4 regions of the Pseudomonas iranensis genome follow, and region 2 is predicted to be linked to each of the others. Evidence: predicted binding sites of a transcription regulator. Region 2 holds the regulator's gene; each other region holds the start of a gene.
The links. The regulator FliA, encoded in region 2, starts transcription of late flagellar genes. The targets are predictions, from matches to a motif close to CTAAAGTTTNNNNNNNNNNNGCCGNTAA.
Positions count from the first base shown of each region.

Region 1: the regulator FliA is predicted to act here: its motif matches at 2,324-2,351, upstream of HU724_RS23720 (methyl-accepting chemotaxis protein).
Region 3: the regulator FliA is predicted to act here: its motif matches at 1,832-1,859, upstream of flgM (flagellar biosynthesis anti-sigma factor FlgM).
Region 4: the regulator FliA is predicted to act here: its motif matches at 1,816-1,843, upstream of motA (flagellar motor stator protein MotA).

Region 1 covers NZ_CP077092.1:5,272,184-5,275,854, reverse strand. The annotation lists gene HU724_RS23720 (methyl-accepting chemotaxis protein) at 101-2,158, opposite strand; gene HU724_RS23715 (MFS transporter) at 2,490-3,671, shown strand, end outside.
Region 2 covers NZ_CP077092.1:1,913,136-1,916,806, reverse strand. The annotation lists gene HU724_RS08500 (chemotaxis protein CheA) at 1-590, opposite strand, end outside; gene HU724_RS08495 (protein phosphatase CheZ) at 644-1,432, opposite strand; gene HU724_RS08490 (chemotaxis response regulator CheY) at 1,451-1,822, opposite strand; gene fliA (RNA polymerase sigma factor FliA) at 1,990-2,730, opposite strand; gene fleN (flagellar synthesis regulator FleN) at 2,727-3,557, opposite strand.
Region 3 covers NZ_CP077092.1:4,735,494-4,739,164, reverse strand. The annotation lists gene HU724_RS21305 (MFS transporter) at 1-43, shown strand, start outside; gene HU724_RS21300 (flagellar brake protein) at 117-863, opposite strand; gene HU724_RS21295 (flagella synthesis protein FlgN) at 953-1,420, opposite strand; gene flgM (flagellar biosynthesis anti-sigma factor FlgM) at 1,469-1,795, opposite strand; gene flgA (flagellar basal body P-ring formation chaperone FlgA) at 1,958-2,719, opposite strand; gene HU724_RS21280 (chemotaxis protein CheV) at 2,802-3,671, shown strand, end outside.
Region 4 covers NZ_CP077092.1:784,291-787,961, reverse strand. The annotation lists gene motB (flagellar motor protein MotB) at 1-892, opposite strand, end outside; gene motA (flagellar motor stator protein MotA) at 896-1,747, opposite strand; gene HU724_RS03450 (HDOD domain-containing protein) at 1,914-3,452, shown strand; gene rhdA (thiosulfate sulfurtransferase) at 3,495-3,671, shown strand, end outside.

The sequences.
Region 1 (3,671 bases), 2.7 Mb from region 2:
TTCCCCTGAAATGGCAAAGCGTCAAGCGTAAATCGAAAATATTTCTTCCTGTTTTCAACCGCTTATCCTCGGGCCCCGAAAATCGGGGCCGGGGAGGGCGTCAGCGCAATTGGAATCTGGCGGTATTGGCGCTCAGGGCTTCGCTGCCCTGGCTCAAGGTGTCGGCCGCGAGGTTCACCGCACGTGCGCCTTCAAGCAAACGCACCGCCGCTTGATCGACCTGCTGGATATTGCCGCTGACTTCGTCGGCGGTGCTGGCCTGTTCTTCAACCGCCGTGGCGATTTGCGCCAGGGTGTCGGTGACGCTCTGTACGGCGCTGGCGATTTCTCCCAGGCGTTCGCCGAGTCCGGTGACCGCCTCGGCATCCGATTGCGCCTGACCACAGGCGGCCTCCATCAGGTTCACCGCTTCGTTGACCGTGGCGCGCAGGCTGTCGACGGTACCGGCGATCTGCGCGGTGGACGATTGCGTGCGTTGCGAGAGGCTGCGCACCTCGTCGGCGACCACGGCAAAACCGCGACCCTGTTCGCCGGCGCGGGCGGCTTCGATGGCGGCGTTGAGTGCGAGCAGGTTGGTCTGCTCGGCGACGCCGCGAATGGTGTCCACGACCAGTTGAATCTGCTGGCCTTGCTCGCTGACCCGGCCGAGCGCGGCGGCGGTGTCGTTCAGGCGCTGATTGAGCTGCTGAATGCTGGCCGTGGTGCGTTGGCTGTCGCGGCTGCTGTCGGCGGCGATGCGCCGGGTTTGCTGGGCGCTGCCGGAGGCCTGTTCGCAACTCTGCGCGACGCCTTGCGAGGTGGCGGCCAATTGCGTGGCGGCAGCGGCGATCTGGCTGATCTGCAACTGCTGCGCCTCAACTTCACCGAGGGCGCCGCTGGAGTGTTGGTTGAGGCTGCGTACCGCGTTGCTCAACTGCGAGGTCTCGTGGTCGACGCCGAGCATGCTGCTGCGCAGTTGCACCACGGCGACGTTGAGCGCGGTGCTGATCGCCGCCAGCTCATCGCGCCCCACCACCGGCACTTGCAGGCTCAGGTTGCCGTCGCGCAAGGCCTCAGCGAGCAAGGTGATGCCGCTGGCACTGCGGCGGATCGAGGCTTGCAGGCAGACGAACAGGTACAACGCGGCCAGCAGCAGGCAACCGAAGATTGCGGCGACAACAATGAACTGGCGGATCGCCGAGCTGTAATACGCATCGAGCCGCTGATCCAGCGCGACCAGGGATTGCTGGCGCAGGGAAGCGAGGTCGGTGAGCAGCGCGTCGAGGCTGCGTTCGAAGTCCTCTGGCTTGAGGTTGATGCTGCCGCCAAACACACCGTCGTCGAGGACTTTCAGGCCGCTGTCGAGGTGTTCCAGGCTGTCGTGATACTGACCGGCCCAGGCTTGCAGCTCGGCTGGCAAACGCGCCTCCAGCAGGCCGGCGGTTTTCACCAGTTGCTCGCGGGCGTCCCCGATGCGACTGCGCAGGTCGCGCAACTGCAAGCGGCTTTGCAGGGTGAACTGCCCGGAGACCACCGAAGCCTGGCCGACCGCGGCGAGACGCCCGACCCGCTCGATCAGGTCTGGTGCGTGTTGCGTGGAAATCTGCGTCAGCAGGTAGGTTTCCAGCCACGGCGCGAGGGTCAGGCGATTGTCCATGACGATCTGCTCGCGCAAGGCTTGCAGCGCGCCCAGGGCATTGGTGAAGCTGTCATAACCGTCCGGCCACCAGCCGACACTGCTGAGGCTTTTCGAATCAAGGCCATTGAGCGCGGTTTGCAGCGCCTGAAAGCGCTCGAGGATTGCGCCGTCGGCGCCTTGCTGGTTCAGGGCATTGCCCAGCTCGGTGGTGGCTTGCAGCACCGCCGGTTGCACGCCATCGAAGGCAGCCATGGCGGCGAGGGTGGCCGGTGTCGGCTGACGATTGGTCTCGGTGGCGCGCCAGCGGGCGGCGCGGTCGCGTTGCGCGGCGAGCAGGTTGTCCAGCGCATCCAGCGCGAGCAATTGACGCACACCGGCACGTTCGCCGGAGATCAGATTGAGCTTCTCGCGATAGTCATGGCCGATCATCAACAGGCTGCCGGCCAGCGGCAGAATAAACAGCAGAAACAACAATTGGAATTTACCTGCGAAGCCAAACCGCCCCAGCAATTTGATCCCCGGTGAAAGGAAAGCCTGCATGCCTCATGACTCCTCTGGACACCACGCACCATTGGCGTGCATCGCGAACCTTTCGGCTGCGACTGTGCCCTCTAAAAGGCCTCGAAAGTTCACCCGTGCCCGCTCTGTAGGCCGGCTCTGTAGCGAAACTTCCCATTGTCGAGCGCCTTTGTAAGGCGATCGTGTTCAAGGGCAGAAGCAAGGCAAGATTCAGACCATGGCGTTGCGCTATCACCGTTTGCTCGACGACCAGTCAGTTAGTTAGCTGCCTAAGGGGATAGCGCGAGCGCACCGAAAAATGGCACATTGACGCACCTGCCTGCGGGCACCCATCTGCTGTCCGGAATTTGCCATGGCTATCAGCAACGTTCAGACCGCCGCTGCCTCGGCGACCGCTGCTCCGCAAAGCAGCCCCTTGGTGATGCGCATCATCGGCGCGGTGGCGCTGGCGCATTTGATCAACGACCTGATCCAGTCGGTGCTGCCGTCGATCTACCCGATGCTCAAAGCCAACTATGGCCTGACCTTCACCCAGGTCGGCCTGATCACCTTGACCTTCCAGTTGACCGCGTCGCTGTTGCAGCCGTGGGTCGGTTATCACACTGATCGCCACCCCAAACCGTGGCTGTTGCCGGCGGGCACGGTGTGTACGTTGATCGGCATTCTGATGATGTCGGTGGTCGGCAGCTTCCCATTGATTCTGCTGGCGGCGGCGCTGATTGGTATCGGCTCGTCGACCTTTCACCCGGAAGCCTCGCGTGTTGCGCGACTGGCCTCGGGCGGCCGGTTTGGTCTGGCGCAATCGACCTTTCAGGTTGGCGGCAATGCCGGCTCCGCGTTCGGCCCGTTGCTGGCGGCGGCGATCATCATTCCCTTCGGCCAAGGCAATGTGGCGTGGTTTGGCCTGTTCGCGGTTTTTGCGCTGTTCGTGCTGTACCGCATCAGCCGCTGGTACGCCAACCACCTCAACCTATTCAAGCTCAAGGCCGGCCAAGCGGCGACGCACGGCTTGTCGAAGGGCAGGGTGACCAGTGCGCTTGTGGTGCTCGGGCTGCTGGTGTTCTCCAAGTATTTCTACATGGCCAGCTTCACCAGCTACTTCACCTTCTACCTGATCGAGAAGTTCGACCTGTCGGTGGCCAGCTCGCAGCTGCACTTGTTCCTTTTCCTGGGCGCAGTGGCGGCGGGTACGTTCTTCGGTGGACCGATTGGCGACAAGATCGGGCGCAAGGCAGTGATCTGGTTTTCCATCCTGGGGGTGGCGCCATTCACCCTGATCCTGCCGCATGTCGATCTGTTCTGGACCAGCATTCTCAGCGTGGTGATCGGCTTCATTCTGGCGTCGGCATTCTCGGCGATCGTGGTGTACGCGCAGGAACTGGTGCCAGGCAATGTCGGGATGATTGCCGGGATCTTCTTCGGCCTGATGTTCGGTTTCGGCGGGATTGGTGCCGCGCTGCTCGGGCATCTGGCGGATGTGCACGGGATTGAGTATGTGTACTTCCTGTGCTCGTTCTTGCCGTTGTTTGGTGTG
Region 2 (3,671 bases):
TCGGTGATTTCATCGCTGGCGGCCGTGTCGGCAACCTGCGCCGGAGCAACAGCAGCAGCCGGGGCCTCGGCCTGAGCCTTGACGGCATTCAGCGAGTCCAGCAGTTGTTCGAATTCGTTATCGGTAATGTCGTCCGATGCGCTTTCGGCCACCGGCTCTTCCACCACTTCTACCGGTGCGGCCACGGCTTCATCCGCCGATTGCGGCTCGGCCAGACGCGCCAGCGCGGCCAGCAGTTCCGGCGTCGCAGCGGTGATCGGTGCACGTTCACGGACTTCGCTGAACATGCTGTTCACCGCGTCCAGTGCTTCGAGCACCACGTCCATCAGTTCTGCATCAACGCGACGCTCACCCTTGCGCAGGATGTCGAACACGTTTTCGGCGATGTGACAGCACTCCACCAGCTCATTGAGCTGAAGGAAGCCGGCGCCCCCTTTTACAGTGTGGAAACCGCGAAAAATTGCATTGAGCAGATCTGCATCATCCGGGCGGCTTTCCAGCTCGACCAGTTGTTCGGACAGTTGCTCAAGAATCTCGCCGGCCTCAACCAGGAAATCCTGAAGGATCTCTTCATCGGCGCCGAAGCTCATTAATGGGGTGCTCCTACAGGTCTAAAAACCCAAAAAACCCGAATTCCGAAACTCTAGAATCCAAGGCTGGATAACAAATCGTCCACATCGTCCTGACCGGACACAACGTCTTCTCGTTTATCGGCATGAATCTGCGGACCTTCACCCTGCGAGAGATGTTTTTGTGGATCTTTTTCAGCAAGCATTGCGGCGCGGTCATGTTCGATGCCCGCAAAGCGGTCGACCTGACTGGCCATGAGCACGAGTTTGAGCAGATTGCTTTCGACTTCGGTGACCAGTTGGGTCACACGCTTGATCACTTGACCTGTGAGGTCCTGGTAATCCTGAGCCAGCAGGATGTCGTTGAGGTTGCTCGACACCGCACGGTTGTCCGTGCTGCTGCGTGACAGAAAACCGTCGACCCGGCGCGCCAGTTCACGGAACTCTTCAGCCCCGACCTCGCGACGCATGAAGCGACCCCAATCAGCACTCAACGTCTGCGCTTCATCAGCGAGACTGTTGACCACCGGCGTGGCGCTTTCCACCAGATCCATGGTGCGGTTGGCCGCGGCTTCCGTCAGCTTGACCACATAGCCCAGGCGCTCGGTGGCGTCGGTGATTTGCGACACTTCCTCGGCCTGCGGCATGTGCGGATCAATCTGGAAATTGACGATCGCACTGTGCAGTTCACGTGTGAGCTTGCCCACTTCCTGATACAGGCCGCGGTCACGGGTCTGATTGAGCTCATGGATCAGTTGCACCGCGTCGCCGAACTTGCCTTTTTCAAGGCTCTCGACCAGTTCGACCGCGTGTTTTTTCAGGGTCGATTCGAAATCGCCCTGTGATGATTCGTTATGCTCCATAGCTCCCCCGCGCATTCATCAGCCGATGCGTTCGAAAATCTTCTCGATTTTGTCTTTCAACGCTTGAGCCGTGAAAGGTTTGACCACGTAACCGTTCACACCGGCCTGAGCGGCCTCGATGATCTGCTCGCGCTTGGCTTCAGCAGTCACCATCAACACCGGGAGGTGCTTGAGTTTTTCATCGGCGCGCACGTGACGCAGCAGGTCGATACCGGTCATGCCCGGCATGTTCCAGTCCGTTACCAGAAAGTCGATGCTGCCGCTGTTGAGCACCGGAATGGCGGTTACGCCATCGTCGGCCTCGACGGTGTTGGTGAACCCAAGATCGCGCAGCAGGTTCTTGATGATCCGCCGCATCGTTGAGAAGTCATCAACGATGAGGATTTTCATGTCTTTGTTCAATTCGACCTCCAAGCAGTCTTAAACGCGCCCAGCACCTGGACGCGCCACTTCAATCAATCGGCATAGCACTCGAAGTTTGTCTGGAGCACAACGGATCGAGACCGGCGCCGTTCATCACCGCACCAGCCTCGTTTCGCAGTGTCCCCACACTGCCTTCAGCGCGCTCGCCACTCCCCCAAACGCCCCCGCAGACGGGCCGCGCACTGGCTGTGTAACTGGCTGACCCGCGATTCACTGACGCCAAGGACTTCACCGATTTCCTTGAGGTTCAGCTCTTCGTCGTAGTACAGCGCCAACACCAGTCGCTCACGCTCCGGCAAATTGGCAATCGCGTCCGCCAGCGCCGCCTGGAAGCGTTCATCTTCCAGATCGCGTGACGGCTCCATATGAGCACTCGCGCCATCCTCGTGCAGCCCTTCGTGTTCGCCGTCCTGCAACAGGTCGTCGAAACTGAACAGGCGACTGCCCAAGGTGTCATTCAGAATCCCGTAGTAATCGTCGAGACTCAATTGGAGTTCGGCCGCAACCTCGTGATCTTTAGCGTCACGGCCGGTTTTAGCTTCAATCGAGCGAATCGCGTCGCTGACCATCCTGGTATTACGGTGAACCGAGCGTGGCGCCCAATCCCCTTTGCGCACTTCATCGAGCATCGCGCCGCGGATTCGAATGCCCGCGTACGTTTCGAAACTGGCGCCTTTGCTGGCGTCGTATTTGGTCGAGACTTCCAGCAAACCGATCATCCCGGCCTGGATCAGGTCTTCGACCTGCACGCTGGCCGGCAGGCGCGCCAGCAAGTGATAGGCAATGCGCTTGACCAGTGGCGCGTAGCGCTCGATCAATTCGTATTGCGCGTCACGCGCCGACTTTTTGTAAAGATTCATGCCACTGGCGGTCATATCACAGGCCCTGCGGTTTGCTGCACGAGACGCTCGACGAAAAATTCCAGATGCCCGCGCGGGTTGGCCGGCAGCGGCCAGGTGTCGACCTTCTGGGCGATGGCCTTGAAGGCCAGCGCGCACTTGGAACGGGGAAAGGCTTCGTAGACGGCGCGCTGCTTCTGCACCGCTTTGCGCACGCTTTCGTCGTACGGCACGGCGCCGACGTATTGTAGGGCGACGTCAAGGAAGCGATCCGTGACCTTGGTCAACTTGGCGAACAGGTTGCGCCCTTCCTGCGGGCTCTGCGCCATGTTGGCCAGCACGCGGAAGCGGTTCATGCCGTAGTCGCGGTTGAGCAACTTGATCAGCGCGTAAGCGTCGGTGATCGAAGTCGGCTCGTCGCAGACCACCAGCAACACTTCCTGGGCGGCACGAACGAAACTGACTACCGAGTCACCAATACCCGCAGCGGTGTCGATCACCAGCACGTCGAGATTGTCGCCGATGTCGCTGAACGCCTGGATCAGGCCGGCGTGCTGCGCCGGGCTCAGGTGCACCATGCTCTGCGTGCCGGAGGCCGCCGGCACGATGCGAATCCCGCCCGGGCCCTGCAACAGCACGTCGCGCAGTTCGCAACGGCCTTCGATGACGTCGGCCAGTGTGCGCTTGGGTGTCAGCCCCAGCAGAACGTCGACGTTCGCCAGGCCCAGGTCGGCGTCCAGCAGCATGACCCGACGGCCAAGCTCTGCCAGCGCCAGCGACAAGTTCACTGACACGTTAGTCTTGCCGACGCCACCTTTGCCGCCGGTCACCGCGATCACCTGTACGGGATGCATGCTGCCCATGTTATTTCTTTACCTTGTCTTGCATAGACGGAGGCCACATTACTGGCTGCGCGTTCCTGATCGGAACAATGCGTGGCAGACCATCGATGTAGGTACAAAAACTGTTCATGATTA
Region 3 (3,671 bases), 2.8 Mb from region 2:
TGACGACAAGCCTGCGCCGGATATCAGCGGTGGCAGGCCCTGAACCGAAGGTAAACATCGGCGCATAAAAAAGGGCAGTCCTGTGCGGGGCTGCCCTTTTTTTTGATCGCTGCGACTCAGAGATCGTCTTTGTCGAAACGCCGTGCTTCACGTTGCAACTGGTAAACAAAACGCTCGACGTTGCGCGCAGCCTGGCCACTGATGTTGTGGAAGCGCAGGCCGGCAAAGGTGATGTTGAGTTTTTCTTCGAAATGCAGATAGCGCAGTTCGACCGATGTTGGCTGGTTGCCGAACAGCGGCGGGGCGATCAGGCGATCGTAGACCTGGCCCAGTTGCAGGCGATCAGTGATGTCGCCTTCGAAGCGGAATTTGCAGCCAGTGGCGGAGATGTCCAGCAGCTTGCCGTGCAGAGGAACCTTGAGCTTTTCGCCGCCCAGGTCAACGCTGACCAGGTCGGTAAGTTTCAACGCAGCGCGGAAGGCGTTACGGCGCTGGTGGTAAACCACTTCAGTCGGCAGGTCGCCGGTGTAGAAGCGATCACCGTCGGATTCTTCGATGTTCAGCGTGCCGTTGCATTCCCAGGCAATCCGCACGCCGTCATGAAAGCCTTCGACCTTGAACGGTTCGCCCGCTTGCAGGAAGCGCTCTCCATCGCGTGGGATCATTTCGTCCAGCGCAATCGTTGCGGTTTCGCGGTCGACCTTGATCAGGTAACTCTGAAAGCGCTGGCTGCGTTCATGGAAGGTGATGATCAGCGGATCGTGGCTGTCTTGCAACTGGCGCAGGTTGCTGGAGATTTCCAGTGGCGTGGTGAGCACCTTCGGAGGCTGCGGAGCATCATCCGCGCTTAGGGTGTTGGACACGGTTCTTCAATCTCCAGACAAAATAAGACGACTGGCCAGTATTTTGCCAGCATGTTGCGCAAGTGGATAGTGCAGGGCCAGCGAATGGCTCATGCCTGGCTGAGCGTTCGCGGCTTGACCGGTTTGGCAAAGGTGCCGCTGGCGTCGTACAGCGCTGGCGGCTCACCGCCGGTGAGGATCTTCAGCTGGTTGGCCGTAGTCGCCTGCTGGATCTGGATCGACTGGCCGTTCTTGATGTTGGCTGCCTGGCATTGGGCGATCAGCGCGGTCAGGGCATCGCCCTGGGTCAGCAACTGGTCGCCAATGCTCGACTGGCTGGCCAGTTGCTCAAGACCTGTGCGATCAGTCGGCAGGTTGAGGCTGGCGAGGATTTCGCTGCGCTTGCGGCCATGCTGCTCGAGCAGAATGATCAACGCTTGCTTGGTCGCCAGAATTTCTTCCAGCAACGGCATGTCGCGACCATGCAAAGCGAGGGATTCGGTTTGCAATAACTCCAGCAATTGTTGCGCTGGAGCAAAGTCGTCGTTGATCAGTTGCAATAAGTTAGTGTCGTGCATGGCTGGCCTTGGGGTTTAAGCGTCCAAAAGCCTGGCGCCGGCAAAAGCCTAGCGCTGGGCTTCGAAGTTGAGCAGTTTGCTGGCTACACGGTTGCTGTCGACTTTATAGCTGCCATCGGCAATCGCGGCTTTCAACTCGGCCACACGGGCTTTGTCGACAGCAGGCTGATCGCGCAGCTTGTCAGTGACCTTCTGCAACTGTTGAGCCTCATTGCTGAGGTGTACCGACTCCCCGCTTTTGGCGACATTGGCCTGTTCGGCCTGGGTATTCAGCGGCGCGGAGGGGCTGGTTTCAGCGCTTTCCTTGGCGTTGCTGGTACGTGTGCTGCCGGTTAGTGACGAGGAACTGTTCAATCGGTTGAAATCGATAACCATGATAAAAAACCTCTGGGAATTTGGACGCTTGCCATGTTTTCGGCTATCCCCTGAAAAACTTTAGGCCCAATCAACCATAAGCTTGCATGCGCCGTTGCGAGACCTGCTGCGGCACAGTTTAGGGAAGCGACGGGATCGGCGCCAGTTTTCTCCACAAGGCTTTTACATGGCCACTTCGACCTGTCCCGGCGCAATCACCTGCGCCTTGATAACTCTTTGAGAATTAAGGTTTTTTACTCGAATCTGTTCTTTCATGCCGCCATTGGAGAGCGCTTCTCCCGGCATGCGTACCGCAAGGGTGCCGCTGCGCGCAGTGATCACCACCTGGTCACCCTTGCGCACCACTTCGGCCTGTTCCAGATGCACCAGTGTGATGACCTGATCGGCGACCGTTGGTCGGGTAAGTTTCTGCCCGATCGCTTCGTCGACCGAGGTCAGGAAACCCTGGTTGATCGTGCTGACGTCGCGCTCGCGCAAGGTCACATCCTGCGGCTCGATAATGCCGGCGCGTTTCAGCGGACGAGTGGTCGTCACGATCTCGCGAAACAGGCGGACTTGAGCGGGTACGAACACCGTCCAGGGCGAACTGCCTTCGCAGCGAACCTTCACCGTGACGCGGCCCAGCGGGCGTGCCGGGCTCTCCAGCGTGGCTGTCAATTCCTTGTCACACATGGGCATGCGCATGCGCGGGTCGAGCTGGTTGACTTCGATTTCGTAGCGGCCTTCGGTTTGACTGGAAGCCAAATAGTCTTCTACGGTGAATTCAAGAAAGCCCTGAGTCACGCCGATAAGCATATCAGGCAAGGTAACCGCATCTGCATGGGCAGGACTGCCAGCAAGCAAGCAGCAAACGGCGGACACCGCGCAAAGCCCTTTGCGAAGGGAGGATGTCAGGCGTCGGGAAAATGTCGTTTGAGCGTTCATACGAGTTAAAAAGCAAGCGCCGTGCCGTTTAGCAATGAATGTGCGTCGCAACAACACTTGGCGTTGGTGTAGGAGTCTGGGCATGGCTGGTGTAATGGATTCGGTGAACCAGCGCACGCAACTGGTAGGGCAGAATCGCCTCGAGCTGCTGTTGTTCCGTCTCGACGGGCCGCAGCTCTACGGGATCAACGTGTTCAAGGTACGGGAAGTGTTGCAATGCCCGTCCCTGACGTTGATGCCCAAATCCAGTCCTGTCGTGTGCGGGGTAGCGAATATACGGGGAGCGACCATTCCGATCCTGGATCTGGCAATGGCAACGGGCTCCGGTGCGTTGAAAGACAAGAACAGTCCGTTCGTGATCATCACGGAGTACAACACCAAGACCCAGGGTTTCCTGGTCCGCTCGGTGGAGCGCATCGTCAACATGAACTGGGAAGAGATCCATCCGCCACCCAAGGGTACCGGTCGCGATCACTACCTGACCGCTGTGACCCGGGTCGACAATCAGTTGGTCGAAATCATCGACGTCGAGAAGGTACTGGCCGAAGTCGCGCCGACGCCGGAAGCGATTTCGGTGGGCGTGGTCGATGTCGAGACGCAGACCAAGGCATTGTCGCTGCGGGTGCTGACGGTCGATGACTCGTCGGTGGCGCGCAAGCAGGTCACCCGTTGTCTGCAGACCATCGGTGTCGAAGTGGTGGCGCTGAACGACGGCAAGCAGGCGCTGGATTACCTGCGCAAGCTGGTCGACGAGGGCAAGAAGCCGGAAGAAGAGTTCCTGATGATGATTTCCGACATCGAGATGCCGGAGATGGACGGGTACACCCTGACGGCGGAAATCCGCGGCGACGCACGCATGCAAAAGCTCCATATCATCCTGCATACTTCGTTGTCGGGGGTATTCAATCAGGCGATGGTGAAGAAAGTCGGTGCTGATGACTTCCTGGCCAAA
Region 4 (3,671 bases), 1.1 Mb from region 2:
CAGCACCGTTCTGACCCTGATCCGCCGGTTTCGATGCATCAGGCCCTTGCGCACCTTCGATGGCAGCCTGGGCTTTCTTGGTCAGCACGACAATGTCGATGCGGCGGTTGACCGGGTTGAACGGATTTTCCCGATCAAACAACGCCGACGAGGCATAACCGACCACCCGCGCCACCTGCGCATCCGGATAGCTGCCCGCGACCAGGGCACGGCGAGCCGCGTTGGCGCGGTTGGCCGAGAGCTCCCAGTTGCCGTAATCGCCAGTGCCAATGTACGGCTTGGCGTCGGTGTGGCCGCTGATACTGATCTTGTTCGGCACCGCTTTGATGGTGTCGGCCATGGCCAGCAGGATGTCTTCGAAGTACGGCTTCAGGCGTGCGGAGCCGGAGTCGAACATCGGCCGGTTCTCGGCGTCCATGATCTGGATGCGCAAGCCGTTCGGGGTGATTTCGAAGAGGATCTGATCCTTGAATTTCTGCAGTTGCGGGTTCTCGTCGACCTTGTTCTGCAGTTCTTGCAGGAGCAGTTCGAGACGCTCCTTCTCGACCTGCTCGGCCATGCCTTCAACCTGATCGGTGTCGACCGTGACCTTGTCCGGTTGCGGCTGCGACTTCACTTCCGGGTTGAGGGTGTTTTCCGGCGCCAGGGTCGGTGTACCGCCGAGGTCGATGATGTACGGCGTGCCGCTTTCGGAGAAGCCGACCGGGTCCTTGAAATAACCGGCGATGGCGATCTTCTGTTCCGGCGTAGCAGTGGACAGCAGCCACAGCACCAGGAAGAACGCCATCATCGCCGTGGCAAAGTCGGCGAAGGCGATTTTCCACGCCCCTCCGTGGTGCCCGGCGGCAATGCGCTTGACGCGCTTGACGATGATCGGCTGATTATTTTCCATGACTTAGCGACCGCGAACCGCTTGTTCCAGCTCGGCGAAGCTTGGACGGTGCGCCGGGTACAGAACCTTGCGCCCGAACTCGACCGCCAGCGACGGCGGCATGCCGGACGCCGAAGCCACCAGCGAGGCCTTGATGGCTTCGTAGACGTTGAGCTCTTCCTTGGCATCGTGGGCCAGGGAATGCGCCAGCGGACCGAAGAAACCGTACGCCGCGAGAATACCGAAGAAGGTACCGACCAATGCCGCACCCACGTGCAGACCGATCGACGCCTGGTCGCCCTCGCCCAACGAAGCCATGGTCACCACGATACCGAGTACCGCCGCAACGATACCGAAACCGGGCATGCCGTCGGCAATGCCGTTGACCGCGTGGGATGGGTGTTCGAGGTCTTCCTTGAGGCTGTACAGCTCCATGTCGAACAGGCCTTCGAGTTCGTGGGGAGCCATGTTGCCGGAGGACATGATGCGCAGGTAATCGCAGACGAACGCGGTCATGCGTTCATCCTTGAGCACCGCCGGGTACTTGGCGAAGATCGGGCTCGCGGCGGCATCTTCGATGTCGCCTTCGATCGCCATCATGCCTTCGCGGCGGCTCTTGTTGAGGATCTCGTAGATCAGCCCGAGCACTTCCAGATAGAAGGTGTGGGTGAAACGCGAACCGAACATGCTCAGGGATTTCTTGAGCACGTGCATCGTCATGTAACCGGGGTTGGCCTGGAGGAACGCGCCGAGGGCCGCACCACCGATGATCAACACCTCGAAGGGCTGGATCAGGGCGGCAATCTTGCCGTGGGAGAGCACGTATCCGCCGAGCACGCTCGCGAATACGACGATGATGCCGATAATTTTAGCCATAGGTAGAAGGTACTTGTTTAAGTCGGGTTCAAGGTCATATTCGGAAGTTAAAAAATCTCTTCTTCTACTTATCGGCAAAACTGCGCCAGACTATAGCCAGTTCAGGCGAAAAGCCAATTTAGCCCATGCCGGGCGCGTCTACAGTCAGTGAAGATCTCGTCCAGACATGGCTAATGAAACGAACATTCCAGCGGTAAAACCGAGCACCCTCCAGGCTTGGGTCAAGCTGCTCGACAGCGTCCTCCTGCCCGTACCGCAAGAGGCTCACGACAAAGTCTGCCGGGCGATCCGCGACAATCGCAGCTCACTGCGCGACATCGCCGATCTGATGCAGGACAGCCCGGCGCTGGCCTTGAGCATCATCCGTGAGGCGAATCGTCACACCCACGGCACCATGGCCGCGCCGGCGGAAAATCTCGAGGTGGCAATCAATCGCCTGGGCCTTGCACGCACCGAAGAATTGCTCGCGCGCCTGCCCGCCGAACCGCACCGGCAGATCCCCAAGGCTTTGCGCCAATTGCAACTGATCAGCCAACACGCGACACAACAGGCCAACGGTTTTTTTGCCAGTCGCCTGGCGCGACTGTGGCAGGACATCCACTGGGGCAGCCTGCTGTTCTTGTCGCCGCTGTGGCCGTTGGCGCTGACCTATCCGCAGTTGCTCGAAGAGTGGGAACTGCGGGTGATCCACAAGGGCGAGTCGGCACGTGTGGTTGAGAAGCAATTGTTCGGCGTGCGCCTGTTGAAGATTGCCGAGGCACTGGTCCAGGCCTGGCATCTGCCGATCTGGGTCGAGCAAGGCTACAAATTGCTGCTCAGCGAACAACGCGAACTGGTCAAAGTGCTGCGCATTGCCCGTGACAGCGAGCACCCACTGCGCCAGCAGAATCGCCTCGACGAGGATCCGACGCTACGCCGCTGGCTCAATCAACCCGCCAATACCGTGCTGCTTGCCAACGGCCTGGCGCTGTCGGCGCAACAGGCCTGGGACAGTCCGCACAGCAAGCGCTGGCAGTACCTGACCAGCCTGTATCTGCAGATTTCCATGGACGAAGTGCAGCAACAGTTGCACCAGCAAGCGGCGAACAGCGCGCGTCAGCATTCGATGCCTGATTTGTGGCACCCGGCGGTTTCGCTGATCTGGCCGTGGGGCACTCGTCGCTTGCCGGCCGGCATGCTCCCGGCAGCAGCGCCGAATGCGGATGATCTGGGCCAGTGGCGTCGGCAATGCGCCGAACTGCTCGCCGAGCCCAGCCGCTTCACCAATGCCATGAGCCTGACCGTCGCCGCCCGCGAGGCACTGGTGGCCAGCGGCATGCGCCGGGTGATGATTCTGATGGCCGACCGCACGCACTCGACCCTGCGCGTGCACCAGACCGCCGGTTTGCCGAAGGATGCGGCGGCGCTGAGTTTTGTCGTCAGCCAGAGCAAAGTCCTGCAACGCCTGCTCGCTCAGCAGGCGCAGGTGCGGATCACGGCGGAGAACAACGGGCAATTCTCTGCCTTATTGCCAGCGAGCCTGCGCACGTTGTTTCGCGGTGAGCATCTGTTCCTGCGTTCGCTGGTCAACAACGGCCGGGTGATCATGATCGTCGTTGCCGATCAGGGCGGCGGGCCGTTCGCCGAGATCACCGTACAAGCCTTCGGCAAAACCGCGCAGTGCATCGAAAAAGCCCTGCACAGCTTTAGCAGCCGCGGCCAATGAGCCTGCGCTACAATCCTCCCCTTTGTGCTCTGGAGACCTCACATGTCTGACTTCTCTGGCCTGCCGCTTGTCATCGAGCCGAGCGACCTGCTGCCGCGTCTGGAGTCCCCGGAACTGATTCTGGTGGACCTGACCAGCCCTGCCCGGTATGCCGAAGGTCACTTGCCCGGCGCACGTTTTGTCGACCCGAAACGCACCCAGCTCGGCCAGCCACCGGCG